3 regions of the Lysinibacillus sp. FSL K6-1151 genome follow, and region 3 is predicted to be linked to each of the others. Evidence: riboswitches for the same ligand, from Rfam matches in the RefSeq annotation. Region 3 holds a riboswitch; each other region holds the start of a gene.
The links. A riboswitch is a leader RNA that binds a small molecule or an ion and turns the genes downstream of it on or off. The one in region 3 is predicted to bind S-adenosylmethionine.

Region 1 (10,462 bases), 1.1 Mb from region 3:
TTCAGCGGCCTTTTCATCATGTACATTGTACATACCTGTAAATAAAATCATAAATGCAGTAGCAGAACAAATTAATAATGTATCAATGTACACAGACGCCGCTTGTACTATCCCTTGTTTAGCAGGATGTGATACTTCCGCAGCAGCAGCAGGGTGCGCCCCTGTTCCTTGACCAGCTTCATTGGAATAGATGCCACGCTTCACTCCCCAAGCTATCGCAGAACCAATGATACCACCAAAAATCTCTTGTGCACCAAAGGCACTTGAGAAAATTAAAGCAAAGACTGCAGGTACCTCAGAAATATTCATAGCAATAATGATAATAGCCATAATAATGTATGCTAATGCCATGAACGGTACAATGATTTGGGCAGCATTCGCGATAGATTTAACTCCCCCAATAATAATAGCACCTAACAACACTACAATAATCAGTCCTGTAATCCATGTATCCAGACCAAAAGCGTTTTCAACAGCTCCTGCAATGGCGTTAGACTGCACACCTGGCATTAAAATTAGCATTGCAATCAACGCAGCTACAGCAAAAATAACTGCAAACCATTTTTGACCCATTCCCTTTTCTATGTAAAAGGCTGGTCCACCACGATATTCCGTATCTTTTTCTTCTTTATAGATTTGTGCTAATGTTGACTCTACATATGCGGTAGCCGCACCAATGAAAGCGATTGCCCACATCCAAAAGACAGCACCAGGTCCCCCCATCCCAATTGCAGTTGCAGTACCAGCAATATTACCAGTTCCTACACGGCCTGATAATGCAATCGACATTGCTTGGAAAGATGAAATCCCCTTTTCCGATTTCTCCCCTTTAAACATTAAAACAAACATGTCTTTAATGTGTCTTACTTGCAGAAACCTTGTGATGATTGAGAAAAAAAGTCCAATCAATAAAATACCATAAATAAACCACGGTCCCCATAAAATACCATTCAACTTACCAACGATTACCTCCATTTTACCCCTCCAATTTGAAAATACCATACTTTAAGTCATTATAGTATTACACTTTTCTGAAAATTACAACATTATATTTAAGTAACAATATTTAAGTAAGTCTTCTAGTAAATGGAAGGGATAAAACCTATTTAATGATATAACCGATTCTTCGAAGAGCATTATTAATAAAATCACGAATATACATAAAAATCTCTTCTCGTTCTACTTCGTGAAATAAATTGTGATAGCAATTTGCCCATTCTTTAAATTGAAACTCTGTAAACTCTTGTTGATGGAGCCAATTTCGAGTTTGTCGTGTTTCCGTAATTTTATCTTTCTCAGCTGTCATAATGAGCATAGGCATATTCGGAAATTCACCTTTTGGAAGCATCACTAAATTTTTCATCATCTGCTGAAGCTCTCGATACCATTTCACTGAAACGACTGACATGAATGGTACCTCATCTTTCATTTCGTCCCTACCTTCAACATTGCGTGTAAGGTTCTCATATGAAATATTGTGAGTCATTTTAACATTTGCAGTCAATGCACTTAGACTCGTTAAAGCATTTGATAATTTACCTGGTAAAAGCTTTAATTGCAGCCACGGTGATGTCAAAATAATGCCTGCACATTCATATTGCTTCTTTTGCATTGTGTGAAGAACTAACGTTGCTCCAAGCCCATGTCCTATTACAAAAGTTGGTAAATTATATGAAAAAGCATTCTCAATCAGATTTCTTGTATATTTATTGTACAATTTGAAGTCCTCATCATGGACACGAGCAAACCTTGCATTCACGCCATGATTAGGTAAATCTCCCATGACTATGTGGAAGCCTTCCAATCTTAATTTCTCTATCAGCCATGCATACCATCGGTGATTTTCATATGCACCATGAACTATAGCAATCACAGCCTTTGCTTGTCCTTCAGCTTCCCATTTCCACATTCACATAGTCCTCCTAAAAAATAATTACACATTGATTATATCGAAATAAATAGCTCATTTTAATTTTATATTTCCATAAAGTTGCGTATTTGATACGATAATACTACATTATAGAAAGAATTGAGGCGATTTTCATGATTTATCCATTTAAAGATAAAATGCCAAAGATCGATCCATCTGTCTTCATTGCTGATTACGCAACTGTTACGGGCGACGTAACAATTGGTGCTGAAACAACCATTTGGTTTAATACGGTCATTCGTGGTGATGTTTCCCCAACCATTATTGGGAAACGTGTCAGTATCCAAGATCTTTGTTGCTTACATCAAAGCCCAAAATTTCCGCTAATTATTGAAGATGAGGTAACAGTTGGACACCAAGTCACTTTACATAGCTGTACAATTCGCAAAAATGCTTTAATTGGTATGGGCTCCATTATATTAGACGGGGCAGAGATTGGAGAGGGTGCATTTATTGGGGCAGGAAGCCTAGTACCTCCTGGTAAAGTCATTCCTCCGAATAGTTTAGCATTAGGTCGTCCGGCAAAAGTAGTCCGTGAATTAAATGCAGAAGATAAAGAGGATATGGAACGTATCGTGCGCGAATATGCAGAAAAAGGACAATATTATAAATCCCTTCAGAAGTAAACAATATACACAAAAATTCAATATTAACGAAAAAAATACCTCGCATTTCCGTGTAACCAAAATGTTCACGGATCGTAGCGAGGGATTTTTTGTAAAACAAAGGGGACAATATTGCCCCTTTCCTTTTTAATACATTAGAATAATTTTCTAATGTATTCATTACTTTAGCTCAATAGTTTATAGATGTGCCTTTTCTCGTAGAGCATCTGCTTTATCGATTTGTTCCCATGGTACATTTAAATCTGTACGACCAAAATGACCATAAGCTGCCGTTTGTTTATAAATCGGACGACGTAAATCTAGCATTTTAATAATACCTGCTGGACGTAAATCAAATAGCTCACGTACCCACTCTACGATTGCGCTTTCTTTCACTTTACCTGTACCAAATGTGTCAACCGCAATGGAAACTGGTTGAGCCACACCAATCGCATAGGCAAGTTGTACCTCAGCGCGTTCTGCCAAGCCAGCTGCTACAATGTTTTTTGCTACATAACGTGCCGCATAAGCCGCTGAACGGTCTACCTTTGTTGCATCCTTACCAGAGAATGCGCCACCACCGTGACGTGCATAACCACCGTATGTATCAACAATGATTTTACGTCCTGTTAAACCAGCGTCCCCTTTAGGTCCACCGATAACAAAACGGCCAGTCGGGTTAATAAAGTATTTCGTGTTTGCATCTAATAATTCACTTGGCACAACGGGTGCAATAACAAATTCTTTCAGATCAGCTTGAATTTGTTCAAGTGTTGCTTCTTCATCATGTTGTGTTGAAATAACAATTGTATCCACTCGCACAGGTACATTATTGTCATCATATTCAATCGTTACTTGTGTTTTTCCATCAGGACGTAAATACGCTAATTCACCTGATTTACGAACTTCTGTTAATCGGCGTGCTAATTTATGTGCTAAGCTGATTGGCAATGGCATTAGTTCAGGTGTTTCATTACATGCATAACCAAACATTAGACCTTGGTCACCAGCACCAATTGCTTCAATATCAGCATCTGTCATAGAGCCTTCACGAGCCTCTAAAGCTTGGTCAACACCTTGTGCAATATCAGGCGATTGTTCGCCAATAGCTACAAGCACCGCTAGATTTTCAGCATCAAAGCCATATTTACCACGTGTATAGCCAATTTCTGCTACAGTATCACGAACGATACCTTTAATATCAACGTAAGTAGAAGTAGTTATTTCTCCTGCTACTAATACTAATCCTGTTGTGACAGTTGTTTCACACGCTACACGTGCATTTGGATCTTCTGCTAAAATAGCATCTAAAATGGCATCCGAGATTTGGTCACAAATCTTATCTGGATGTCCTTCTGTTACACTCTCTGATGTAAACAGTCGACGGTTTGTCATTTGGTTTTCCTCCTATTACTCTTACAAAAAGTAGTTGTGTATGAATACGGTACTCATTACCCATGTCAAGTCCGCTCCTAAGGATTGAACTCTCAAGCCGTTACTGCTGCTTTTAACACGAGGATTTCGAAAGATCTGTCATTATAATAAGGAAAGAACTACATATACTTACCTTTACATTCTTTTTTAGCAATAAAAAAATCCTTTACTCACGTTACTGCACATGAGGAAAGGAATAATGACTTCGTAACCTTTCACTCTTATCGTTCAAGGGATGTTCCCTTGCATCAGGTTGGCACCAACGCATGATGTGAAATAAAACATGCAGGTTGCCGGGTTTCACAGGGCCTGACCCTCCACCAGCTCGGGATAAGAGTATCCGTTCAATTTCATGTTACTGAAAAGGTTGAACGTTGTCAAATATTTTCTTATGTATTACTGTATAGAAAGGAAGGAACTGATTACACAAAAACTTTTCATACTTGGATGATGATGTAAATAGAAGCAAATTAATCCCTACAACATACCTAGCTACTTGTGGTAACATATGTGTGGCTCAATTTTTGCGCCTAATTACAGTAGGATTGATCGGATTCTACTCGAAAAACATTATTTTTTGTCAGTTTATTGAAAAGTGATAAAAACTCTAAAATAATTTCTTAATTAGTATAGATTATTTAAGCAATTGTGTTATACTATTTTTGAAATTAAGAAAAAATCCCTCTAAATCAAGGGAATACTATAAAAAAGGATGGTATTTAATCGATGAATTCAGTAGAAATTGCAAACGAACTGAAGGAATTATTAAACGGCGGTAACATTAATGTTCAACTTTCAGTACCACAATTAGCAGAAAAAGCTACATCTCGTGGTGAAGCAATGTTAACAGTAGATGGCGCAGTTCGTGCAGAAACTGGCAAATACACTGGTCGTTCACCTAAAGATAAATATACGGTAGAAGAAGAAAGCACAAAAGATCAAATTGACTGGGGTAAAGTCAACCAACCGATTTCTTCTGAAGTGTTCGATAACTTATATGTAAAAGTAATAAAATATTTAAAAGAACGTGACGAGTTATTCGTATTTAAAGGCTTCGCAGGTGCTGACAAAGATTCACAATTAAGCATCCAAGTAATTAATGAATACGCTTGGCACAACCTTTTTGCTCATCAATTATTTATCCGTCCAACTGAAGAAGAATTAACTTCTCATGTTGCAGACTTCACTGTCATCTCTGCTCCTAACTTTAAAGCAGACCCTGCAGTTGATGGTACTGCTTCTGAAACTTTCATCATTGTATCACTTGAAAAGAAAATGATCTTAATCGGTGGTACTGAATATGCTGGTGAAATGAAAAAATCTATTTTTGGTATCATGAACTACTTATTACCACAGCAAGGTATCCTTTCAATGCACTGTTCAGCAAACGTTGGTGAAGCTGGCGATGTGGCATTATTCTTCGGTCTATCTGGTACTGGTAAAACGACATTATCCGCTGATCCAGATCGTAAGCTAATTGGTGACGATGAACACGGCTGGTCTGATAATGGTGTATTCAACATTGAGGGTGGCTGCTATGCAAAAACAATCAACCTTTCTGCTGAGAAAGAACCAGAAATCTACAATGCAATCCGCTTCGGTTCTGTTTTAGAAAACGTAGCTGTTGATCCAGAAACTCGTATTTGTGACTATGATGATGGTTCATTAACAGAAAATACACGTGTAGCTTATCCAATCCAATACATCGAAAATATTGTTGATCCTTCTGTTGCAGGTCATCCAAAAACAATCATCTTCCTAACAGCTGATGCGTTTGGCGTATTACCTCCAATCAGTAAATTAACAAAAGAGCAAGCAATGTACCACTTCCTAAGCGGTTTCACTTCTAAGCTTGCTGGAACTGAACGCGGTGTAACAGAGCCAGAACCAGTATTCTCTACTTGCTTCGGTTCTCCATTCCTTCCACTTCCAGCAACAGTGTACGCAGAAATGTTAGGTCAAAAAATTGACGAGCATGGTGCACAAGTATTCCTAGTGAACACTGGTTGGACTGGTGGCGAATATGGTACAGGTAGCCGTATGAAGCTGTCTTACACACGCACAATGGTACGTGCAGCAATCGACGGAAAATTAACAAATGTTGAAACGACACAAGATGCTGTCTTCGGTTTACACATTCCAACAGCAGTTGAAGGTGTACCGTCAGAAGTGTTAAATCCTCGTGAAGCATGGGCAGATAAAGCTGCATATGATGCGAAAGCTGCTGAACTTGCAGGCTTATTCAACGAAAACTTCAAGAAATTCTCAAACGTTTCTGATGCCATTACTACACTTGGTGGCCCATTAAAATAACGACTAGACACAAGAATCAAAGGGAACGAATTCATTCGTTCTCTTTTTCTTTACCTTGAAGGTAGCTAGTATTAGGGAGATACATATGACAAAAAAATATAAAATACTATTTTCTATTCTTATAATGTTGTTAGCTTTATTTGTTGGCGCTGGTTTTTTTGCAGGAAATTACTTTTATAATCTGGCATTAAATCCTGACACTGATAAAACAGCAGTGCTAGATGCACCTCATAATGTAATAGCTGTCAATCCTCAGGAAGTTAAAGAGAAAGAAACAACTGAGCAATGGTTTCATAAGCAATATGAAGATGCTTCGCTTCAATCCTATGATTCGCTAAAGCTCCATGCTTACTCCATCCAAAATGATCACCCCACCGACAAATGGGCTATCATCTTTCATGGCTATTCAAGCGAAGGCGCACAAATGACAAAGTATGCTAAACATTTTTATGATATGGGCTATCATGTACTTATTCCAGATGCGAGAGGCCATGGTAAAAGTGAAGGAGATTATATTGGCATGGGCTGGCATGATCGTTTTGATGTTGTTTCATGGGTCAATCACATTGTCAGCTTAAATGAGAGCGCTGAAATTGTTCTTTATGGTGTTTCGATGGGTGGAGCCACTGTCATGATGGCTTCAGGAGAGAATTTACCAACAAACGTTAAAGCAATCATTGAGGATTGTGGCTATTCTTCAGTATGGGATGAATTTTCCTATCAGTTGAAAGCAATCTTTCACTTACCTGCATTTCCAATCATGCATTTCTCTTCTGTAGTGTCGAAACTAAAAGCAGGCTATACATTAGGTGAAGCGAGTGCAGTTGAACAAGTGGCAAAATCGAAGACACCCATGTTGTTTATTCATGGAGACAACGATACGTTCGTTCCATCTACCATGTTGAATGAAGTATATGAAGCGGCAAATGTACCAAAGCAAAAGTTGATTGTTGAGGGAGCTGGGCATGGTGGCGCAGAAAGTGTTGCAAGCGAGCTTTACTGGGCTACCATACAACAATTTTTAGAAAGTAACATGAAATAATCATCACCCCTTTATTGCCCCCTACTCCTTAGCATAGCTATCTTGCCTGAAGTGGATAGCTATTCTAAGGAAGGGGGTATTTTTTTTCATCATTTATTTATTGCTGTTTCATCCATTCACAAAGGGCACGGACGGTTTCACGATTTTTTGCTGGTGGGTATTGATGTGCATGGTCTGGATCATACCAGGTTTCGTATGATTTATTCGCATCTTCTAAAAAAAAGGCTAGTTGTCTGGCATGTTCGATATCTACATTTTCATCACGATAGCCATGTATGATTAATACAGGCGCAGTGATCTGCTCTATCTCGAAAAGTGGGGTTCGCGCATCATATGCTTCTGGTACACGATTCGGTGTTCCGCCAATTACACGCTTCATCATTCTGCGCATATCCGTACGTTCCCAATAAGTGGCTGTTGCGTCCGAAACACCTGCCCATGTGACGACCGAGGTAATATCCTTTCTTAAAATGGCTGTCCAAAGAGCCATAATTCCCCCACGAGAAAAACCAAAAACATGTATATTGTCATTACAATATTGCTTGAGAACATCTACGGCATAAACAGCATCATAACGGTCTGCTCCTGCAAACTCATCACGGCCTTCTCCACCACGATTTCCACGATAGTATGGGGCAAAAACGATAAAGCCCTGTGCAGCAAATTGGGCAATACGTGAAGGTCTTACCATCCCAATGCTTTGCATGCCCCCTCTTAAATATAAAAAACCATCATATGTACCTTCTGCCTTTGGCTCTGCTAATAATCCTTTTATACGTAAGCCCTGTGATAGATAGGTTATTTCTGTTAGTCGTATGGCTGGATTCGGTGAGGGATAGGCACGTTTTTCCACAATTTCACCATTGTATGTCACGGTCTTTCAACTCCTCCAGCATTTTCTTCATACCCTCATCCTTCATATGAAAGCTTAAATTAGGATGATGAGCAAATTCTTCATCCGTTAGCCAAAGCATACCCGATGTTTCTAAATCAAATTCAATGTCCTCCTGCGTTAAAAATTGTGCAGTAAAAACAGATTTACAAAACACAATGGCATCATGAACGGCATATTCTGCGAACCATTGGAGATTTTTCACACGGACACCCGTCTCTTCGAAAACTTCCCGAATAGCCGCCTCCTCTAAAGTTTCACCTTGCTCTAATTTGCCCCCTGGCACCTCTACACCACGTCGTTTATGAATAGTACATAGCCATTTATTTTCATGCTTTAACAAAACAAGGACGTGCTTTGGCTCGACTTCAAATTCCCCTCTTGAAAAACTCAAATCTACTTGTAGACCATGTAAATCTGTAAATGTTAGCATATTTTCAACCTCACGTTCTTTCTTGATGACCAATAGAAGCTATACCTATTCTTTGCTCCTATTTTATGGACAGGATCTACTGTTGGTTCCTAGTTTAACGGAATGCTAGATGCAAAATGTTTCCTTTCCTCTAGCTTATCTATGTTAACTATAGTGTAATCCTACAAAGACAAGCAACTGTAAACTATAGTGAGGTAAAGCAAAAAAGCGTGCTTCATATGAAGACACGCTTTTCCTTAGATGACTTGCTGACCATCGAAATAGACAGTGGGGTTTTTCACAACGCAATCAATATGGACATCAGCCATATTTGCTCCACCGAATGGCTTATTACTACCAAATGCAATATGGATTGTCCCATACACCTTCTCATCCTCTAGTATATTACCACATAGGATGGCACTTTTATTCGCTCCGATGCCAAACTCTGCAATGATTCTACCATTTCCTTCACCAAGTAAAGCAAGTAATTGAGGACCATCAGGACCGATTGCCTCCTCTAAACGACCATTCGTGATTTTTAATAATAATGGCTCCTTTAAAACACCTATATTAGCAATCGAACCATCCACTAAAATCTCTCCATTCGCAGATGTTTCTAGTGGTGCAATATAAGATTCTCCAGAAGGGATATTTCCATGCTCTCCAGCTTGGCGTATAACACCTGTAGAACGAATTCCCAAACGATTTTCTACACTAAACGTTAATGTATGCCCGTCTTTGTCAATGCGAATATTTTTTGCTGCATCAAGTAAATGAACATATTTTCCTACCATATCTTCTATTTCCTGTGCATCTGCATGTAGCGCACCTTGCTCTAGCATATCCATTGTAACACCTGGCATTGTCGCCACTCGGCCACCCTGTTCACAGGCGTTTTTACGAGCAGCTGTATGTGTTAATGAGTGCGAGGTAATACAAAGCGTGACATCGACATTCGTCATCAGCGTCGAAACAGCTTGGATTGGCTCCTGTCCAGATTTATCTAATAGCGGCATTACCATTAACATTGTCTTCGCTGTAATAGATTGCCCAGCTTTATAAAAGATTTGCGCAATATCTTGCTTATGAATATCTGTTAAGATTAACAGTGTTTCAGATGATTGAACATTTAGATTACCTTTTAGTATAGTAAGTGCAATATCATGTAAATGTTGCATAATAAAACTCCTTAATTAAAATTCAAATGATATCTACGAATAATTCCTTCTATTTCATTTCTCGCCTCTTTTAATGGTTCTAAAACTTCTGGAACACGTTGTTCCGTAAAACGATAGATTGGTCCAGAAACAGTAATGGAGGCTACGACCTGATCTTCACTATTGAATATGGGCATGGCAAGTGCCAGTACATCAACAGAATATTCACTGTTACTGAGTGCATAACCACACGCACGAATTTTTTCCAGCTCTGCTCGTATTTCATTAGCATCTGTCATCGTATTATTCGTATAGGCTGTTAAAGGCTCGTCAATCACCTTGGCAATTTGCTCTTCATTTAGAAAAGCAAGCATCGAACGATAGGATGCCCCTACATAAAGTGGGGATCTACTTCCTCTTGAAACAGTAAATTTCACCTTATTAACAGGTTCGGCTTTTAGTAATGTTAACGCTTCCAGTCCATTCAGTACAGTAAAAATAGCTGTTTCGCCTGTGACATCTTTTAATTTCTCAAGAACCGGCATACATAGCTGATCTATGTTTAATGAATCATACATATTCATACCAATCTCCCATAAAGCAATACCGAGTGAGTATTTTTTTGTTACAGGATCTTTTGTAATAAACCCATTATTTTCAAAGGTTTCAAGAAT
Region 2 (10,462 bases), 1.6 Mb from region 3:
ACCAGAAGCTGTCACAACAAGAGGTCAAGCCGCTAAAATATTTACAAACCTTAGTCAAATATTCATTAAATAATGCTGAAAAGGTAGGGGGACATCACCTCTACCTTTTGACGTTTTTAATAAAAACGAAGTATAGTCTAACTATGTTGTAGAACGTATTTAAAGAGGAGAATGGGGATGCTGTCATTTATATTATCTGCGAAAAGATTAGTAAAAGGGTTGTGGAAGTCATTTAAACGTCCTCAATTTATCTCATTATTTACTACATTGTTTTTAATCATTTTATCAGGAACACTGTTTTACAAGGGAACGGAAGGATGGTACTGGTTAGATGCTATGTATTTTGCTGTAGTGAGTTTGATACCAACAGGCGTAGAAACAGGGTTATATCCAACAACGACTTATTCTAAAGTATTTACAATGATTTATTTAATAGTTGGTACGGGAGTAATGTTTATTATGTTGCTAATGCTAGGGCGTTCTATCGTAGATTTTTCTCTGAATGAGGAAGAAAAAGAAGAGATGAAGAAACGTTTGAAAAAGTAAAAAGCAGTACGATGAATTTTTGAACAATTCATTGTACTGCTTTTTTTTATGATAGTTTGGCAATAATGCCTTCCTCGTCGTCTAAAACAAGCTCAATCCCAGTTGAGAATGGGTCACTATGTAGAACATCTTTAATCCAAACACGTAATGCACCAATCATAGCTGCTGTATTAAGCACTTCGATTTGACCGTTTACTTCAACCTCTGCACCAAAGCCAGCGTCATCTTCGTAAGTCAATTCGACAAGAACTGCCTCGGGACGAATGTTTTTATAATAAGCTTGAGATAAACAAATAGCATTAATAATATCTTGTTCGTTGATTATTTGTGCCATTGTGCTTCCTCTTTGCGCTTCTTCTCTTTAAACATATTCATAATCTTAACCACAAGCATCACGATAACGGCAATTGCAGCTACATTAATGAGTAGACCTAAAATATTGCCAAGAATCCCCATGCCACTAAATAGACTGCCGAATAATAAACCAGCTAGACCACCAAGCATTAAGCCTTTCATTAGACCGCCAGAGAAAAAGCCACCTTTTTTAGTAGTATCTACTTTATTAGTAGAGGATGAGTTGTTTTTATTTGTTGTTGCATTATTTTGATCTTTAGAAGTATCCTTAGATTTTTGGATATTCGAGCTATTATTGTTGTTGTTAGTGAAGCCTTTTTTACCTGATTTATAGGATTTAGCTTCTGCCGTTGGCGTATCCGAAATGAATAATGTTGCACCAACAGTCGAAAATATCAGTGTCGCTGCAAAAAGAGCGGCAAGAATTTTTTTCATTACTTACATTCCTCCAATATAATTTTGAATTTGGTCATAAACTAGTTCTTATATAGTAATATTACATGAACTATATTAAAAAATAAAACAAACGCCTTCAATAATTGAGCTATATCATCAAATTTGAACAAGTAGTGACAAATGCCATGATTGTGAAAATTCTGCAATAGAAAGGAGTGAAACGATGCTACTAACTTTAACACTTTTCACCACATTATTTCTCGTATTGTACTTAACAGAAAAAAGGCGCTTTCTCAATGCGGTAGCACTAGGTTTAATAGGGATATATATGATAAGAGCGTTCATTATGCACTATCCATTATTGCTGTCAAATGATCAGGGGATTATTTCAGAAATGGGGATATTTATTATATTGGGAAGCTTTCCAAGCATTATGTTTATTTTATCAATCGCAATGTTTTTCAATAGTAAAGTATTATTAGAGAAGGAAGGGCGTAAAGTACGTAATTTAATGTTAGCCATTCTCGGACTAAGTTTTGTTATTATGATGATATGGTATGTTTTCGTCATTTTTATCCAAATAGAAAATATACTTTGGCATATTCTTTTCTTCTATGCGTTTTTGGTTTTTGGCTATACAATGTTTTTATACACAAGTGTCCTTGCCTATGCAATACTGTATCATTTTACACCCATACGCTATGAACCAAATTATATTATTGTATTGGGCTCAGGGTTAATTGGGGATAAAGTGCCCCCACTTTTAGCAAGTCGTTTAGATGAGGCAGTAAAGCAGTATAAAAAGTATGGGGAGAGAGCTTTTGTTATTGTCTCTGGTGGTCAAGGCAATGACGAAAAGCTAACCGAGGCATATGCCATGAAACAATACTTAATAGATGTACATCATCTTCCCACTGACAAGATATTGCTCGAAGATCAATCGACCAATACAGAACAAAATATGGTCTTTTCCAAAAAAATAATGGACCATCATGCGCAGGGAGAAAAATATCGTTCGCTATTTGTGACCAATAATTTCCATGTATTTCGTGCAAGTATTTATGCTAAGAAAGCAAAGCTAGATGCAGAAGGAATTGGCTCAAAGACAGCCTTTTACTATGTTCCCAATGCATTTACACGAGAATTTATAGGCTTATTAGATATGTATAAATGGGCCCATATTACAGTCTTTTTAATCATTACGCTATTCGTTGGCTTATTATTGAGAGCATATGTGTAACCAAATTTCAACTGTCTTCCATATAATAGTGGCAAGGCAGTTTTTTTACATAGTGTGCAAGGGAGGAAAATAATGTACGAGCAAATGTTAGCCAAGCGAAATAAAGAAAGAATTGATTCCCTACAAAATCTGACACAGTCAGAAAATACATGGTTTGCTCAAAATATAAAATTACTTACATTCACGGAAGTTACCCTAACAGCCTTGCAAAAAATATTGTATCAAATAGTGCGAGGGCTATTGAAAGAACAGCAACAACGGCATTTACAAATTATCCATTCAGAACAATCTCAGTCCATACAGGAGAATGTTTTAACATTGTTAGCGGAATATGACGATGTCTTGCGTGATGCCATTCCCGAATCTATCTATATCCTTGTTTGGCAAATTTCTTCGTTAGAAAAGCTAGCAAGCCGTATAGCAGTAGTTGATGATGTACTTGATATTGTGGAGTGGTACTTCCGTCATCAAGATGAACAGCTCCCTATTTTAGATGAAGAGGATTTAGATCATGAAGTCATTATTGATTTATATAAAGAAGCAGTTGAAGAACAAGACGCAGATGCACAATATCAATTGGGAGAATACTACAACGCTAGAGAAGGTGAACATTTTCAACCTGAAAAATCATTGAAATGGTTTGAATTAGCAGCGCTTCAGAATCATGCAGATGCTCAATACGTACTAGGGAATTTTTACTTTGAGGGGATTGGTGTGGAAGAAAATGATTCCCTTGCTTTTTCATACTATGAAAAAGCAGCTTTACAGGGGCATGCGGATGCCGCCAATAATTTAGCGGATATGTATTTCAATGGGGAAGGCGTACCGCAAGATTTTATATTAGCAAAACAATGGTTTGATTATGCTGCTGAAAAAAATGTGGCAGAGGCGATGTTTACGTTAGGAATTATATACGAGCAGGGACTGGGTGTTGAAGCAGATGTAGAAGCAGCTTTCAATGCCTACAAAAAATCAGCAGAGCTAGGTTATGTCGAAGCGCAATATCGGCTTGGTGGAATATATTTAGAGGGACGCTTGGGTCAAACAAAGGAGGTAAACCGCGGCCTCTTTTGGTATGAAAGAGCGGCTGAACAATATCATGTAGATGCCTTTTATGATTTGGGCTATATATGGAGTAATGGACTAACTGGTATACGCAATATCGAAAAAGGTATTCATTGGTTTAAACAGGCTGCAATTCAAGGAGACGCGGACGCTAAGCTACAACTAGGGCATATTTACAATAAAGGTGAAGGAATTGCTAGAAACCTAAAAGAAGCCATCAAGTGGTATGGCCTCGCAGCAGATGCTGGTGTTGCAGAAGCTTCTAAAATATTACAGGAACTTAAAGGATTGTAAATTTTGTGTGAAAAAATATAGTTTATTTGAATTATTTATTTGCCATACATTTATAAAACTTTTGATTTAAAATGGGTTGTATTTTTAGGTATATGGATGCTCTCGTGGAGAGGGTAAAAAATATTGATATAGTGATATTTAAAGAAGATTAATAAAAAAGGATAAGAAAAATAAAAAAAATAGGCATAATAAACAAGAAAACGGGTAAAAAAGCTACCAAATAATATTGTGGTAGCTTTTTTCTTATGCATTACCATTAATTTTAAGATAGGGACTTTTGGTGTGGTATATGTAAAAAAACGGAATCGATAAGATTGACAGCAATTTATAAAATGATTAATGTAAATGAGTGATTTTGAAATAAAGCATACGTAAATAAGTCTACTGTTAGTCATGTACTGACTAGGTCTGCTTGCTGAGCGGGAATATTTTTTATGTGATTGTACAAAGAGGTACTCGACATGCTTTTGGAGGAAGTGTGCCAGACAGAAAGAGTATTAGCCCATAGCATAATAGCTAATCTGTTTTTATCGGTATTTTTTCTTGTATCAATCAATATGTTAAAAAAGGGATTTGGTGTTTCTCAGCCTGCTGAAAGTAAACGGAATGAAAGAGGGAAGATGTGTGATTTTTCAAAAACAGAGAAAGACGAAGGTATTGGATTTACAGCAATATACAGTAAAAATGGATTTGTCTACTCGCCAATCAATGGTGAAACAAATTGAAATGCTGAATCTAACGAAGCAAGACTTACAATATTTAAAAGCTTTCCAGCCATATGTTATGGACAATGTAGATCACATCGTAAACCGTTTTTACAACATGATAGGAACAGAGCATCATTTGGTAGATATTATTAGTCATCATAGTTCTGTAGACAGACTTAAAGTAACGCTACGGCAGCATATTATTGAAATGTTTAACGGAACCATTGATGAGGTTTATTACCAAAGACGAGTAAAAATTGCAAAGGTACATGTTCATATTGGGCTTAGAACCCAATGGTATATTTGCGCATTCCAAGATTTATCCATATCATTTATTGATTTAGTCGAAAAAAATATAGAGCACCCCCAAGATCAATTTAATACGATCAGGGCCATATCGAAAATTTGTAATTTCGAGCAGCAGCTCGTTTTGGAGGCTTTTGAAAACACTGTAGAACAAATGAAAGAAAAAATGATGCATGAGAAAGAAGCTATTGAACGACAAATTGTTGATTCTTCCGAAGCACTTGCCACAATTTCTCAGGAAACAAATAATTCATTTTGCTGCTTAAGCAAGCAATCTGACGAAATTAAACAATTGGCTAAAAAATCACTTGATGTCTCAACACTGGCTGAAAATCAAGCACTTGAAGGTCGTGAACGTTTAAAAAATCAATCACAAAATATGCTTAATATTATTCATTCACTTCATGATATAGAAGAAAATATTGAACAATTATCGGATATGTCTAGGGAAATGGAGACAATCATGAATGTTGTTACTAATATTGCTAATCAAACCAATCTGTTGGCATTGAATGCTGCAATTGAAGCGGCGCGTGCTGGAGAAGCGGGCAAAGGCTTTAGTGTAGTGGCTGATGAGGTGCGTAAATTATCTATTCAAACGAAGGATTCGGTTACTTCGGTGGCATTGTTATTGAAAAAAACGAGTGAACGGACAGAGAAATTAGAGCATTCTCTGGCAAATATTCAAGATGAAGTGGCGTCAGGTGAGGAAAACATGTTACAAACTGAAGGTCAATTTACAAGCATATTGGGAGCCATGACAGAAGCAAAGGATCAAAACGACTGTATGGCAACGAAAATACAAGCAATCGTCGGGATATTAAACGAGTTAGGGACATCATTTACAGAAGTAACGAATTCAGCAGAAAACTTAGCGAGCTTTTCCCAAAATCTAAAAGGATAGACTACTAAATTAACGTTTATGTTTCCGTATTTTTTAGACATATTAAACACTATAGTACCTATAAATATGTGTATTTTTTGTAAACCTTGAAATGGAAATTCCATATGATTAAGCTAGAGCTATCTCACAGATGAGGTAGCTCTATTTTTGCTAAATTTGTAAAGGGTTTAACGTAATTTTCAATGAAAATAAGTTTATACTGTAGGAAGAACTAAAAATAGGGGCGGTTACTATGAAAACAGTTGTTGTATTAGGTGGCGGTATTACAGGATTATGCACAATGCATTATTTACAACGTCAAGTGAAGGAAAATAATGTAGATGTGCGTCTAGTGCTTGTAGAAAAAAATACATATTTAGGGGGCAAATTATATTCAACACATGAGCAAGGTTTTATTATGGAAACAGGTGCTGACTCGATTGTAGCTCGTCATAAAGGTGTTATGGAGCTTGTACAGGAGCTTGATTTTGAGGAGAATCTAGTTTACAACGAAACAGGTATTTCCTATATTTATACGAATAATGAATTACATGCCATTCCGGCAGATTCTACTTTTGGAATACCAATGAGTTTGGCATCCTTGGAGCAAAGCACATTGATTACAGAGCAAGGTAAACAAGATGCATTAAAAGATTTGACTTTACCAAACAAAGACTTCACAAAGGAAAGTTCAATTGGAGAGTTTTTAACCTATTATTTAGGGGAAGAGCTTGTAAAAAATCAAATTGCACCCGTTCTTGCAGGTGTTTATTCAGGTGATTTACACCAGCTTTCGATTGCCTCTACTTTACCGTACTTGATTGACTATAAGAACGAGTATGGAAGTATCATAAAAGGCTTTGATGCGAATCGTGAGCAATTTGCTAAAGCAGCCAATAAAAAGTTTATATCGTTCAAAAACGGTTTATCTTCTCTAATTGATCGTCTCGAACAAACATTAACCGATGTAGAGATCATCAAGGGTGTCGCAACTGTCAATGTTCAAAAGCAAGAAAACCACTATTCAATTGCCTTAGCTAATGGTGAAAGCATCGAGACAGATTATGTCGTTTTAGCACTGCCGAATGAGGCTGTTCAAGGCCTACTACAGGATGAATCATTAAACCGTTATTTTGACCAATTTACGACAGCTTCAGCAATTACGATCTATTTAGGTTTTGATGTACCAGACTCTAGATTGCCAGCAGATGGAACGGGCTATATTGTCTCACATAATTCTGATGTTACATGTAATGCTGCAACTTGGACAAGTCGTAAATGGAGGCATACATCAAGAGATCATAAATTACTTGTGCGACTCTTTTATAAAAGCATCAATCCAGCATATGAGCAACTCCGTGCCATGTCTGACGAAGAATTAGCAGCGGTTGCTTTAGAGGATGTGCGCAAGAGCCTAGGAATAGAGGAACAGCCAACAGTTATTAATGTCACAAAATGGATTGATCAAATGCCAAAATATGATCTAGCTCACCGTGAAGCATTACAAGGTTTAGTTCAAGAATTACAAGAAAACTATCCTAATCTATCCATCGCAGGTTGTTCATACTTTGGGGTAGGGATTGGTGCTTGTATTCAAAATGGGAAAAAAATCGGTGAGGAGCTTGCAAAGGAACTAGCCAATTTCTAAGCTTTTAAGTGAAAAATTTCTTTGTTATGTGAAATAGTCTTGACTCATTCGTCAGTAAACGATATGATTCTTTTAATTATTTAAAAAATTCATACTACATTCTTATCAAGAGAAGCAGAGGGACTGGCCCATTGAAGCTTCAGCAACCAACTTTTTTGTCAGGTGCTAAATCCAGAAGACCATTGAGTCGAAGATGAGAAGGAAAAAACAATGATGAGTCATTAAAGCCTTCTTTTTTTTATAAAAGAAGGCTTTTTATTATACAGAGATATAGGAAGAGAGGCTAGTTTAATGAGATTGCTTGAAAGGTTAAAAACGCATGTATTGACGGCAGATGGCGCAATAGGCACAGTGCTTTATGGCTATGGTTTGGAGTATTGTCATGAGGAAATGAATGTACAGAAACCTGAGTTAATTGAAAAGATTCATAGAGAATATATTGCAGCTGGTGCTGATATCATCCAAACGAATACGTATGGTGCAAATGCCATTAAATTAGCTCGCTATGGATTAGAATCGCGTGTCCAACAATTTAATGAAGCAGCGATTACAATCGCAAAGCGAGCTGCGGCAGATGGAGGTCAGTTTGTCTTAGGGACAATTGGTGGTATTCGTGGTATTCGTAAAAGTGATGCAACGTTAGATGAAATCTTAGCAACTATTGAGGAGCAAGCGAGTGTTTTACTTGCTGGGAATCCAGACGGCCTTTTACTCGAAACCTATTATGATTTTGAAGAATTAACAGCTACCTTAAAGATGCTACGGACAAAGACAAAATTACCGATTATTGCGCAAGTTTCCATGCACGAACCTGGTGTTTTACAAAACGGTATGTCTTTAAATAACGCCCTGCATGAGCTAGAAAAACTTGGTGCGGATATTGTGGGTGTCAATTGTCGTTTAGGTCCACACCATACCATTCAGGCGTTTGAAGGTGTAGAACTTCCTGATAAGGCATTTATGTCGGCTTATCCGAATGCTTCACTCCTTGACTTAGAAGATGGTCGTGTCGTTTATGAGTCAGAAGCTGAATATTTTGGTCGAGCGGCTGTGGAATTACGTGATCAAGGGGTACGCTTAATTGGAGGCTGTTGTGGTACGACACCGAAGCATATAGCAGCAGCGAAGAAGTATTTAGAAGAGTTATCACCAGTTCATGAAAAGTATGCCAAACCGGAGAAGATTCAAATTGTTCGTGAAGCAGAGCCAACGAAGTATGAACCTCTTCATGAAAAAGTAAAGCGCGAACGCTCTGTCATTGTAGAGCTAGATACACCTAGACATCTGGAAATTGATGGTTTTCTGGAAGGGGCAAAACAATTGTATGATGCAGGAGCAGATGTCGTCATGATGGCAGACAATTCTCTGGCTTCTCCACGTATTAGCAATATTGCTATGGGTGCATTGTTGAAGAGTACTAATGGTGTACGTCCTCTAACACATATTACATGCCGAGATCGTAATTTAATCGGTCTGCAATCACATTTAATGGGGTTAAATGCATTAGGAATTCATGATGTGTTAGCTGTTACTGGTGATCCAACAAAAGTTGGGGACTTCCCAGGTGCCACAAGTGTTTATGATGTCTCATCAATGGAGCTGATCCAATTAATTAAGCAGTTAAATCAAGGCATTTCCTTCTCAGGTAAACCACTTCGTAAAAAAGCAAATTTTTCAGTAGCTGCTGCATTTAATCCAAATGTCCGTGTATTAGATCGTGCTGTGGCACGCTTAGAGAAGAAAATTGAGTATGGAGCAGACTACTTTATTTCACAGCCAGTATATACGAAGGAAAAAATTGTGGAAATTTATGAGGCAACCAAGCATTTGCAAGCACCTATTTATATTGGTATTATGCCCGTTACAAGTTATAAAAGTGCTGAATTCTTACATCATGAGGTGCCAGGCATAAAATTATCTGAAGATGCCTTAACAAGAATGAAGGCCTGTGGTGAAGATAAAGAACGTGCAACATTTGAGGGGATTGCCATTGCGAAGGAATTAGTTGAGGTGGCTGCACAGTATTTCAATGGCATTTACCTTATCACTCCATTTTTACGTTATGATGTGACATTAGAGTTGATGAAATATATTGAGCAATTGGATGAACAGAAAAAAGGGGTAAGTATACATGGCTAAGCACTTGATTGAAAAGCAACTAGAGAAACGTATTTTAATTCTTGATGGCGCAATGGGAACAATGCTACAAAACGAAAACTTATCCGCTGAGGATTTTGGCGGGGAGGAGCTTGATGGCTGTAATGAAAATCTTGTGCTTACTAGACCTGATGTAATTAAGGAAATTCACCATAAATATTTAGAGGCAGGCGCAGATATTATTTGTACGAATACTTTTGGCGGGACACCTCTTGTGTTAAATGAATATGATCTTGGCGCAAAAGCGGAAGAAATTAATAAACGTGCCGTCGAAATTGCTCGTCAAGCAGTGGATAACTTTTCAACATCAGATTGGCCACGCTTTGTTGCTGGCGCAATGGGTCCAACAACAAAAACATTATCCGTAACTGGCGGTATTACATTTGATGAGCTAGAGGAAAACTTTTATGTACAGGCGAAGGCGTTAATTGAGGCAGGAGCAGACGTCCTTTTACTAGAAACTAGTCAGGATATGTTAAACGTAAAAGCAGGTACTCTAGGTGTAGCACGTGCTTTCGCGGCAACTGGCAAAGAACTACCCGTCATGATTTCAGGAACAATTGAACCGATGGGTACAACACTCGCAGGGCAAACGATTGATGCTTTTTATATTTCTATTGAACATATTAAACCACTATCCGTTGGCTTAAACTGTGCGACTGGACCAGAGTTTATGACGGATCATATTCGTTCATTAGCAGAGCTTTCCACAGGCTATATTAGCTGTTATCCGAATGCAGGCTTGCCGGATGAAGAAGGTTGCTATCATGAATCACCAGAATCTTTATCACAAAAATTAAAAGGCTTTGCAGAAAAGGGCTGGCTTAATATTGTAGGTGGATGTTGTGGGACGACTCCAGCTCATA
Region 3 (10,462 bases):
TTTGACATGATTGGCTGGTCAACTGGCGGAGCTGTTTGTATGCAGTTTGCAGCCAATTATCCAGGTTATTGCCAGCAATTAATCTTACTGGCCTCCGCTTCTACACGTGGCTATCCATTTTATACGGATTTAGGAACAGGCGATCCAGCCTGCTTTAAGCGAGCCTATAACTATGAAGATGTACTTGTGGATACATCGAAAACAAAGCTTATCCAAGGCTTTTATGACACAAAAAACGGCGAAGGTTTACGGTCGATATGGAATGCTTTAATTTATACCCATCAGCAACCAAACGAGGAAAAATACCAAGAATATATAGAGGATATGCTAACACAGCGCAACTTAGCAGAGGTGTATCATGCACTCAATACATTTAATATAAGTGCTGTTGACAATGATGTGACAAAAGGGTCACACGAAGCTCTCCTACTCCAGATACCGATTTTAGTACTGAGAGGGGATCGTGACTTAGTTATTACAGAGGAAATGAATGCGGAATTACTGCAAGACTTAGGCAAAACGGCACAGTTTGTTAGCTTAAAAGATTGTGGACATTCACCATTGATGGATGATTTAGCACAATTAACAGCTGAAATCGAGGCTTTTTTAGAAATTGGAGGAAGACAGTATGCGTTTAAACAATAAAGTAGCCATTATTACAGGTGCAGCCAATGGCATCGGCTATGCGGCTGCCGAGCGTTTCATCGAAGAAGGGGCATGGGTATTTATCGCTGATTTCGATGAGAAGGCAGGGAATCTCGCAGCTCAACAACTAGGCGGAAACGCTATATTTATACAGGTGGATGTGGCAAGTAGAGAGAGCGTTAACCAGCTGGTGACAGCAGTGATCGAACAGGCTGGACGCATTGATATTTTAGTGAATAATGCAGGTATTACAAGAGATGCAATGCTAACAAAGATGACAGATGACCAATTTCAGCAGGTGTTAGATGTCAATTTGACAGGCGTTTTTCATTGCACACAGGAGGTCATTCCCCATATGGTGGCAGCTGGAGGTGGCAAAATCATTAATACATCATCGGTTAGTGGGGTCTATGGCAATGTTGGTCAAACGAATTATGCAGCGACGAAAGCTGCCATTGTAGGGATGACCAAAACATGGGCAAAGGAATTAGGGCGTAAAGGCATCAATGTCAATGCAGTGGCACCTGGCTTTACAGAAACAGCTATGGTCAAAAAGATGCCTGAAAATATTTTGGCTCAAATGCGGGCAATCGTGCCGTTACAACGTTTAGGAACCCCACGGGATATAGCCAATGCCTATTTGTTTTTAGCATCTGATGAGGCATCGTATGTTCATGGCCATACGCTTCATGTAGATGGCGCCATTATGATGTGATGGGGGTGTCAAGATGTTTGTTGAGCAAGAATGGATTTTAAAACGTGCCGCCTTAACGCCTCATCACATCGCCTTGATTAATCTAGCGTCAGAGGAGCAATGGACCTATCAGCAATTATCAGAGGAAATCGGCAAATGGAGTCAATTTTTCGAGCGTCAGCAGCTAAAAAAAGGCAGTAGAGTCGCAGTTTTTGCGAGAAATCATATCCAACTTTTTGCTATTCTATTTGCCTGTGGGCTACGAGGGCTTATTTATGTGCCATTAAACTGGCGATTAAGTAGAGAGGAATTAACACAAATTTTGGAGGATGCGACCCCTTCCATTCTCTTGTATGAAGAAGAGAGTCATTGTTCTTTGGTGGTAGAAAAAATGTTTCCACTTCATCTCATCAAGCACGAGAAGGCAACGCTACCAAGTAGGCAAGACGTGGACTTGAATGATCCATGGCTAATGATTTATACCGGAGGCACAACAGGTCGTCCAAAGGGTGTTGTGCTATCCTTTCAGTCGGTCAATTGGAACGCAATCAATACAATTATTAGCTGGGGTTTACAGGAGAAAGATCGGACATTAAATTATATGCCGATGTTTCATACAGGTGGCTTAAATGCTTTATGCATACCTCTTCTTATGGTGGGAGGAACCGTCATCATTGGCGATAAGTTTGAAGCGGAAGCCGCACTGCGGGCAACGAATCAATATCAAACGACGATTTCCCTTTTTGTCCCAACGATGTATCAAGCGATGATTGCTACGGAATACTTTCGAGAAAATCATTTCCCCTCGATGAACGTATTTTTATCTGGTGGTGCCCCATGCCCACATCCCATTTATGATGTCTTTCATAAAAAGGGGTTATTCTTTAAGGAGGGCTATGGCTTAACAGAGGCGGGACCTAATAATTTTTATATTGCAAGAGAAGATGCTTACGCGAAAAAAGGGGCTGTTGGGAAAAGCATGCAGTTTAATGAGGCGAAAATCATTAATCAAGCTGGGCAAAGTTGTGCACCTCGTGAAGTGGGCGAGCTGCTAGTAAGAGGTAAGCATATGTTCCGTTTTTATTGGAATAACAAGCAAGAAACCGCCAATATCCTACAAGATGGCTGGTTAAAAACAGGTGATTTGGCGATGATGGATGAGGATGGTGATTTTTATATCGTCGGTCGTAGAAAAGAGATGATTATCTCCGGTGGTGAAAATGTCTACCCTCAGGAAGTGGAGCAATGTATGCTGCAGCATCCGGACGTACAGGAGGTTGCCGTGATTGGTGTAGCAGACAATTATTGGGGTGAGATTGTAACCGCATTTATTGTTTGTTGTCATCAAGTAGCGACTATCTTAGATGAGCTCAACGAACTGTGTCATCAACAATTAGGATGTTATAAGATTCCGAAACAAATCATTTTTTTAGACCAACTACCGAAAACAAGTGTTGGTAAAATTGATAAAAAGGCATTGCATAGGCTAGTCGATTCCACCTGCTAAGTATGATGAGTCTCTCTTAAATAAGAATTAAAAGTGAGGAACAAATGAATGGCACACGCATTAGTTATTGGTGGGACAGGAATGTTAGCTGACACAACCCTTTGGTTAGTGAAGAACGGATATGACGTTTCGGTAATTGGACGTAATGCCAATCGAATGGAATGTTTCATAAGTAAATCATCAAATCCATCACGTGGCACACCAATTTTAGTTGATTATCTTGATATAGCCTTATTAAAAGAGAAGCTAGAAGAAACGATAGCGCATAATGGACCCATTGAATTGGTCATTGCTTGGATTCACTCCTATGCTGAAACTGTATTAGAGAGCATAGCTAGTGAAATTTCAGGAATATGGAAGCTGTTTCATGTATTAGGCAGTAGCGCTAATCTAAATGAAATCAAAGATAAAATCCATCTACTTGATATCACTCACTATCGTCAAGTCCAGCCAGGTTTCATAATGGAAAACGGTCAGTCAAGATGGCTTACACATAAGGAAATTTCACAAGGAGTCATCGATGCTATTCAGTATGATCGATCTATCAATATCGTTGGCACGCTACAGCCTTGGGAACAACGCCCGTTATAAATAGGAAATAACCTTCGTCCAACTAGTGTGACGAAGGTTATTATTTTTTATCATCATAAACGATTGTGTTGAAAAGCATTTAGATGTCATATGGGATGTAAAATAATATCCCATATTTTTACATAAAAAATGCATTGTTTTTGATTCAAATAGTGGCGTACTAAGCTTTTAGAAGAATGCATGTTCATCTTAGGGCTCTTACTTTTGATTTCCTTAGACAGATTTTTCTTGTAAGCTTACCCTAATTTTTTCGCATCTCTTCCCATCAGACCAACATATCAGTAAAATAGAGAAGGTTAGGGGGATTGCATGTGAAAGATCAACGCTTTAAAATAGCGCATCGAGAGGCGCTTATTGGGATAGGACTAGTCCTTGTCAACTTTGCGATTTGGTTTGGCTTTGCCTATGGATTAGGTTCGGGAGACCCCAAAAATTATTCATATGTCTTTGGTTTCCCTGCTTGGTTTTTCTATAGCTGTATTGCAGGGACAGGCTTTATGATCCTACTCATCTGGGTTGTAATGAAGCTCTTCTTCAAAGAGGTGCCATTTGATGATGAGGAGGGGGATCGCTAATGCACTGGCAAGTTGTATTTCCATTGCTATTATTTTTAATTATTATTTTCGGAATTGGTGTTTGGTCCAATAAGCATATTCGGTCCTCTAATTCATTCCTACAGGAGTATTTTCTTGGTGGTCGTGAAATGGGTGGTTTTATCCTGGCGATGACAATGATTGCTACATACGGCAGTGCGAGCAGCTTTATCGGAGGACCTGGTGTGGCCTATACGAAAGGGCTTGGCTGGGTGTTATTGGCAATGGCACAGCTGCCTGCAGGTTATTTTGTACTGATGATTTTAGGCAAGAAATTTGCTATTATTGCTCGTCGTTACCAAGCTATTACGTTAATCGATTTTTTACGAGAGCGCTACAAAAGCCATGTCATTGTCATTTTATCAGCCATTAGTATCATTGTTTTTCTATTTTCGGCTATGATGGCGCAATGGGTAGGTGGTGCACGCTTAATTGAGTCATTAACAGGCTTAAAATACACAACGGCACTATTTATTTTTGCGATTTCAGTGCTAGTGTATGTCATTATTGGTGGTTTCCGAGCTGTTGCTTTAACGGATACTGTGCAAGGTTCGATTATGGTCGTTGGCACAATTATTCTATTAATCGGCACTATTATTGCAGGTGGTGGCATCGATAATATTATGGCCTCACTTGTCGCTGAAAATCCTAATTTTGTGTCACCATTTGGAGCGCAAGGAGATTTAACACCATTGTATGTTTCGACATTTTGGATTTTAATTGGTGTAGGGGTTGTAGGGCTTCCGCAAATTGCTGTCCGTGCCATGAGCTATAAGGATTCTAAAAGTATGCACTTAGCCATCATTATTGGCACGATTGCCATCGGGACAATCATGTTTGGCATGCATTTAATTGGTGTATTAGCACGACCTGTCTTACCTGGCATTGAGATTGGTGATAAAGTAATGCCGCTTCTGACATTAAAGGTATTGCCACCATTTTTAGCGGGGATCGTCTTAGCTGCGCCAATGGCTGCTACCATGTCAACTGTCAATGCCCTGCTTATGCTGGTCAGCTCCACGGTTGTCAAAGATATTTATTTAAATTACATGAAGCCACAAGCTAGTGATGCAGAGATTAAACGTGCAAGCTTTGTTGTGACAACGGTTATTGGCTTAGCTGTTATTATCTTTGCGCTCAACCCACCCGATTTATTAGTGTGGTTGAATTTATTTGCTTTTGGTGGGCTAGAGGCTGTCTTTATCTGGACAGTAGTTTTAGGATTGTATTGGAAAAAAGCCAATAAATATGGTGCGATGGCGTCCATGATTACAGGCATGTCCTTGTATATTATGATTGATCGCTTTTATCCTTCCGTCTTTGGTATGCACACGGTTACGATTCCCATTGTTGCATCCTTCATTATTTTTATTCTCGTTAGCTTAGCCACAAGTCATAAATTCAAAAATGAGCAACTCATGATTTAAATCAAAGAACGCCGCAGATACAAGTCTGTGGCGTTTTTGTGTTTAATGAATCATAAAATCATAGGCATTTTTCGCAAGCAATGTCACTGTCACTACGATAAAGAGCGTACGAACAAAACCGCTTCCTTTTTTGATCGCCATTCGGGAACCAAGCATAGCGCCACCAATTTGAGCAATGCCCATCACGAAGCCATAAACAAAATGGATTTGACCTAAGTAGGCGAACATACAAAGGCCTGCCACGTTACTTGCCAAATTTAAAAACTTTGCATTTCCTGCCGCCTTTAAAAAATCAAAGCCTATCAACAAGAAGCTAAAGATTAAAAAAGAGCCTGTACCAGGTCCAAGAAACCCATCATAAAAACCAATGCCAAATAATAATCCCATAAATAATAGTAAGTGGGTTCTAGAGAGAGTTTTTACGCTAGAGACAGCGCCCCAATCCTTTTTGAAAATTGTATAAACCGCAACGGCTGCCAGCATCACGAGCATTAATGGCTTTAGTAATGCTGGATTGATTAAATGCACGGTCCATGCACCAAATAAGGAGCCGACAAAGGCAAGCGGGAAATATTTGAGAACGGATCGTATTTCAAGCTGACCAGAACGATAAAAGGAAATGGAAGATGTCAGTGAGCCCATTGTCCCGGCAAGTTTATTGGTTGCAACAGCAGCGGCTGGATTGAGGCCAGCAAACAATAAAGCTGGCAATGAAATTAAACCGCCTCCTCCCACTACTGAGTCGACAAAAGCCGCCAGAAATCCAAATGAAATTAACAGGATAAGAATATGTACATCGACTTCAAAAAACATATTACACCTCTTTTAAATTAGTTACTACTGAAATAGTAACTAATTTTAATTACGCTGTAAACCCTCATTTTTTCATTGGCAAATCTTCACAACAGTAGCCTATAATAAAGATAATGGAGGGATTACATGGAGGAATTAATCGCCCAGTTGAAAGACATGGGCTTTACAGAATATGAAGCAAAGGCCTATACGGCACTTGTGCAGCAAAGTCATGTTAGTGCCTATCAGGTCAGTAAAAATTCTGGTATACCACGCGCAAGAATTTATGATATTTTAAACGTCCTTGTAGAAAAGGGAATTGTGCTAAAAGAAGAAACGGCTGAACAAACGACCTATGCGGCTATGCCTGTGTCTGTGTTTTTACAGCAAATGCAGCAGCGCTGGCAATCGAATTTTACATCCATGAGTACGAAATTAGAAAAATTAGAGGAAAAAGTGCAGGAAGTGGAGCCAAAAGTAGTCATGCTAAAGGGCAAGGAGGCGATCATCAACTATTGCCAGTCACTTTTAAAAAAAGCCAAGAAAAAAGTGATTCTATCGATGTGGGAAGATATGTATGATACTTTAAGGGGAGATATTCAAGAAGTGGCACAGCATGTTCCTATTCATGGTATTACCCTATATGTAGGGGAACAGCTAGAGTCGATTGACCAGCATAGAGCTACACACTACACGAAAAAAACGTCTACACCACATTGGTTTATTTTATCGGTAGATGGTCAGGAAATGATTTATGGTCACTCTCCATCTACGCAAGAAATGGCCTTTATCACCAATGACCCTGTCCATATTTATTTGTTAGAGGATTATGTTTGGCATGACGTCCTTATCAATCGATTGGTAAAACGTGATGATCAGGAATTAGAAGACTGGATTGCTAAGGAGCGTAAAGCTTTTTTCTTAGAATAGTCATAAGGGAAGGGGAGTAACGTGAAAAAATTCGTGTTGCTAGGTTTAATGAGCTTATTAATGTTAGGAGCATGTAACGCTAAAACGCCTACCAAATCACTAATGATTCATGAGCTAACTGTCGTTCCAGACAATATTCAACAAAAAATTGAGGCTAATGATAAGATTCAATTATTGTATGAAGATGACTCTACGTATTATCTTGTTTATTATTCGAAAGGGAATGTGCTGGCAAGTATTGCGGCTGAAGAAAATAGTCAAGTCATCCAACTGAAAGAAGGTAGCGAGCAACGAAAAGTGGCTCAACCCTATGTATATAAAATCATCACCAAAGATCCTGAGCTATACACGATTGATTTGCGAATAAACGGCGAGAGTACGCCAATAGATCGCGTAACCTCTATATAAGACAAAAACCGAAATCCCATTAAATGAGATTTCGGTTTCTTTACAAGATATCTTAATAAAAGACTTTCTCTACATTGTATTTGGAGCGGAAAGTGTTAATCGCATATGTTTCGTAAATTTCACGTTCCATTGGATCTTCTACTTCATAGACCTCAATTTTGAACACTTCATCACGATGATTTTTCATCGGAGATACATTGTCCTCGAAATGCTTTTTAATACGTTGACGAATTTTACGTGCTTTGCCGACAAATAATAGCTCATTCTTGTCATTATAGAATAAAAAAATGCCGCCTTTATCACGTGTGATTTTATGGAAGTCAATAAAACCAAAGTATGGTGTGATAGGCACATCACCAGGTTTTACTTCTTGTTCACGTTGACGGATGACTACATCAGGTTTTGGAAATTCAATTTTAATCAAAGTATTCACGTTCCTCTCTGTTACTAAAGTTATATGGTAACATAAATACGGCATGTTTACCATAAATTTTAAATGTAGAAACACTACTTATAGCAAGCTTAGTGTACATCAAATAAACGAGGAACATGCATTTGAATCACAAAATATTCTATGAATTATTGATATTCTAACTAATTCATGCTACAATTCGATGTAATTAAATAATCTTATCAAGAGAAGCTGAGGGATTTGGCCCGATGACGCTTCAGCAACCTCTAACAATTGTTAGAAAGGTGCTAATTCCAGCGAAGGATTTTTCCTTTGAGAGATAAGAGTGGACGTGAAAAAATCCTTCTCATTCTATCTCGTATGGAATGAGGAGGATTTTTTAATTTGTCAGCAAGGTTTGCTAAAAGAGAGTGATCAAAGAGAGGGGAACGCAAGATGCCAATTAATATTCCGAAAAATTTACCAGCTGGAGAACATTTACGTGAGGAAAAAATCTTCGTCATGGAAGAGGACCGTGCGAAAACACAGCAAATTCGTCCGTTAAACATATTAATATTGAATTTAATGCCCGAAAAAGAAAAAACGGAGCTTCAATTACTACGTTTATTAGGGAATACACCGCTACAGGTAAATATAACCTTTTTAAATACGGCCACACATGAGTCGAAAAACGTCAGTAAATCACATTTACAGCTATTTTACACAACGTTCAACCAAATTCGTCACCGTCGCTATGATGGGATGATTATTACAGGAGCACCTGTAGAAAAAATGGCCTTTGAAGAAGTTAACTATTGGCGGGAAATTTCAGAAATTATGGACTGGTCCAAAAAGAATGTGACATCCGTTTTACATATCTGTTGGGGGGCACAGGCGGCACTGTATCATCATTATGGGATAGGAAAGGTAGAACTTTCAGCTAAATGCTCAGGTGTCTATTCCCATGTAATCACCGATTTAACAGTGGATTTAGTACGTGGCTTCAGTGATTTATTTACCGCTCCACATTCACGCTATACTTCTGTTTCGATCGACGAGGTTCGCAATCATCCAGACTTACGATTATTATCCTATTCAGAGGATGCAGGTGTGTTCATCGTCCAATCAAAAGATAATAAAAACATTATGATTACAGGGCATCTGGAGTATGATGCGACAACATTAGCCGATGAATATAGCCGTGATGTCGCAAAGGGCATAGATATCGCTGTTCCTGTGAATTACTTCCCGAATGATGATCCATCACAGGAGCCAATGAATACATGGCGTGCCCATACGCATTTATTATTCTCTAACTGGTTGAACTACTATGTTTACCAAGAAACACCATACGAATGGGATTTTGTAGATGAAATTGAATATCATATTTAATTAATAAAAAGTCTAATTTCTTTTCTCACCATAAAAGAAATTAGACTTTTTGATTGTCATTCGTTGTTTCTGTATTAGGCGTTTCGGTACTTTGAGCTTTGGTTTTGCGATTTCGTATAACTGCGACAATCAATAAAAGTATCGGTAATAAAATGGTGATTATAAAAGAAAAGATTGGCCAAATTTCATTATTGTAATTGGTTGAATGTACAATGTCTGGATGAATAATTTGAGAAAGCCCAATGACAATTAGACCCATCGGTAATATGAGAGGGCGATGATCCTTGATTTTTAAAATTTGCGCAAGACCGACAACAGTCGTATAGAAATACATAAATGTGCGAATATAAATAGATGAAATCCACATAAAGGCCATGATGATTTCAATGCGCTGCAAAAAATTCCCTATCGATATTCTTTGCGCTAAGGCATAGCTAGGAAATGTTCTAGATGACGTATTCTCAGGTCCTAAAACAAGAATCGATAGCACAATCAACGTAATTAAGACGATGCCACCGAGGATTGTCCCAAAATATAACCCTTTCTGTGCAGATGGCTGTACATTGACACCAGCAGGATACAGTATTAATAACACCAGTAGTGGAAAGGAAAAGATACTCATAAAGCGTGCAATACTATAAAGCATAGATGTTTTGGTTGCTTCTAATAAGGGTTGAATGTTCTCAAAATGAATTTGAGGCGTAATACAAACCATAAAAAAAATAAAAATAAAGACAAATGCTGGAAAAATAATTTCTGCTGAACGGGCAAAGGTCTCAATGCCTAAATAAGCAGCGTACATAATGATAATACTAAACATCAAGGCAAATGCTAATGTCGGAGTCTCCGGCATGACTTCGGTTTTCATAAAAATACCGATAAAATAGAGTAATTCTCCAGCAGATAGAAAGGTTAAGATTAGGAAACAACTGGCTGTGATTTTTCCAAAAAAACGACCAAGAATTTTTTCATTTGCCTCTACAAAATTAAGTGACGGTGTTTGGTTGGCTAGTGTTAAAAATAATTTAACGGCCAGCAGGCTAAGGACAACTCCAATGCAGGCGGCAATCCATGCATCTTGCTTAGCGGCAC

Region 1: another riboswitch for S-adenosylmethionine. It lies ahead of metK (methionine adenosyltransferase); the one in region 3 lies ahead of metA (homoserine O-succinyltransferase).
Region 2: another riboswitch for S-adenosylmethionine. It lies ahead of MHI04_RS19675 (bifunctional homocysteine S-methyltransferase/methylenetetrahydrofolate reductase); the one in region 3 lies ahead of metA (homoserine O-succinyltransferase).

The regions. Positions count from the first base shown of each region.
Region 1 covers NZ_CP152040.1:3,547,597-3,558,058, forward strand. The annotation lists gene MHI04_RS16940 (alanine/glycine:cation symporter family protein) at 1-975, opposite strand, end outside; gene MHI04_RS16945 (alpha/beta hydrolase) at 1,103-1,909, opposite strand; gene MHI04_RS16950 (gamma carbonic anhydrase family protein) at 2,044-2,556, shown strand; gene metK (methionine adenosyltransferase) at 2,734-3,930, opposite strand; SAM riboswitch class I at 4,188-4,306, opposite strand; gene pckA (phosphoenolpyruvate carboxykinase (ATP)) at 4,696-6,282, shown strand; gene MHI04_RS16965 (alpha/beta hydrolase) at 6,368-7,324, shown strand; gene MHI04_RS16970 (prolyl oligopeptidase family serine peptidase) at 7,422-8,198, opposite strand; gene MHI04_RS16975 (NUDIX domain-containing protein) at 8,182-8,649, opposite strand; gene MHI04_RS16980 (aminopeptidase) at 8,886-9,809, opposite strand; gene MHI04_RS16985 (IclR family transcriptional regulator) at 9,821-10,462, opposite strand, start outside.
Region 2 covers NZ_CP152040.1:4,065,747-4,076,208, reverse strand. The annotation lists gene MHI04_RS19715 (S-layer homology domain-containing protein) at 1-73, shown strand, start outside; gene MHI04_RS19710 (ion channel) at 178-546, shown strand; gene MHI04_RS19705 (DUF2653 family protein) at 593-880, opposite strand; gene MHI04_RS19700 (hypothetical protein) at 868-1,335, opposite strand; gene MHI04_RS19695 (YdcF family protein) at 1,520-2,536, shown strand; gene MHI04_RS19690 (tetratricopeptide repeat protein) at 2,609-3,895, shown strand; gene MHI04_RS19685 (globin-coupled sensor protein) at 4,520-5,812, shown strand; gene MHI04_RS19680 (protoporphyrinogen oxidase) at 6,045-7,439, shown strand; SAM riboswitch class I at 7,539-7,639, shown strand; gene MHI04_RS19675 (bifunctional homocysteine S-methyltransferase/methylenetetrahydrofolate reductase) at 7,731-9,578, shown strand; gene metH (methionine synthase) at 9,571-10,462, shown strand, end outside.
Region 3 covers NZ_CP152040.1:2,465,852-2,476,313, reverse strand. The annotation lists gene MHI04_RS12010 (alpha/beta hydrolase) at 1-645, shown strand, start outside; gene fabG (3-oxoacyl-ACP reductase FabG) at 629-1,360, shown strand; gene MHI04_RS12000 (AMP-binding protein) at 1,374-2,846, shown strand; gene MHI04_RS11995 (short-chain dehydrogenase) at 2,895-3,437, shown strand; gene MHI04_RS11990 (YhdT family protein) at 3,749-4,012, shown strand; gene panF (sodium/pantothenate symporter) at 4,012-5,457, shown strand; gene MHI04_RS11980 (TSUP family transporter) at 5,500-6,270, opposite strand; gene MHI04_RS11975 (TrmB family transcriptional regulator) at 6,397-7,179, shown strand; gene MHI04_RS11970 (hypothetical protein) at 7,201-7,587, shown strand; gene MHI04_RS11965 (nucleotide excision repair endonuclease) at 7,640-8,065, opposite strand; SAM riboswitch class I at 8,215-8,325, shown strand; gene metA (homoserine O-succinyltransferase) at 8,435-9,370, shown strand; gene MHI04_RS11955 (endospore germination permease) at 9,411-10,462, opposite strand, start outside.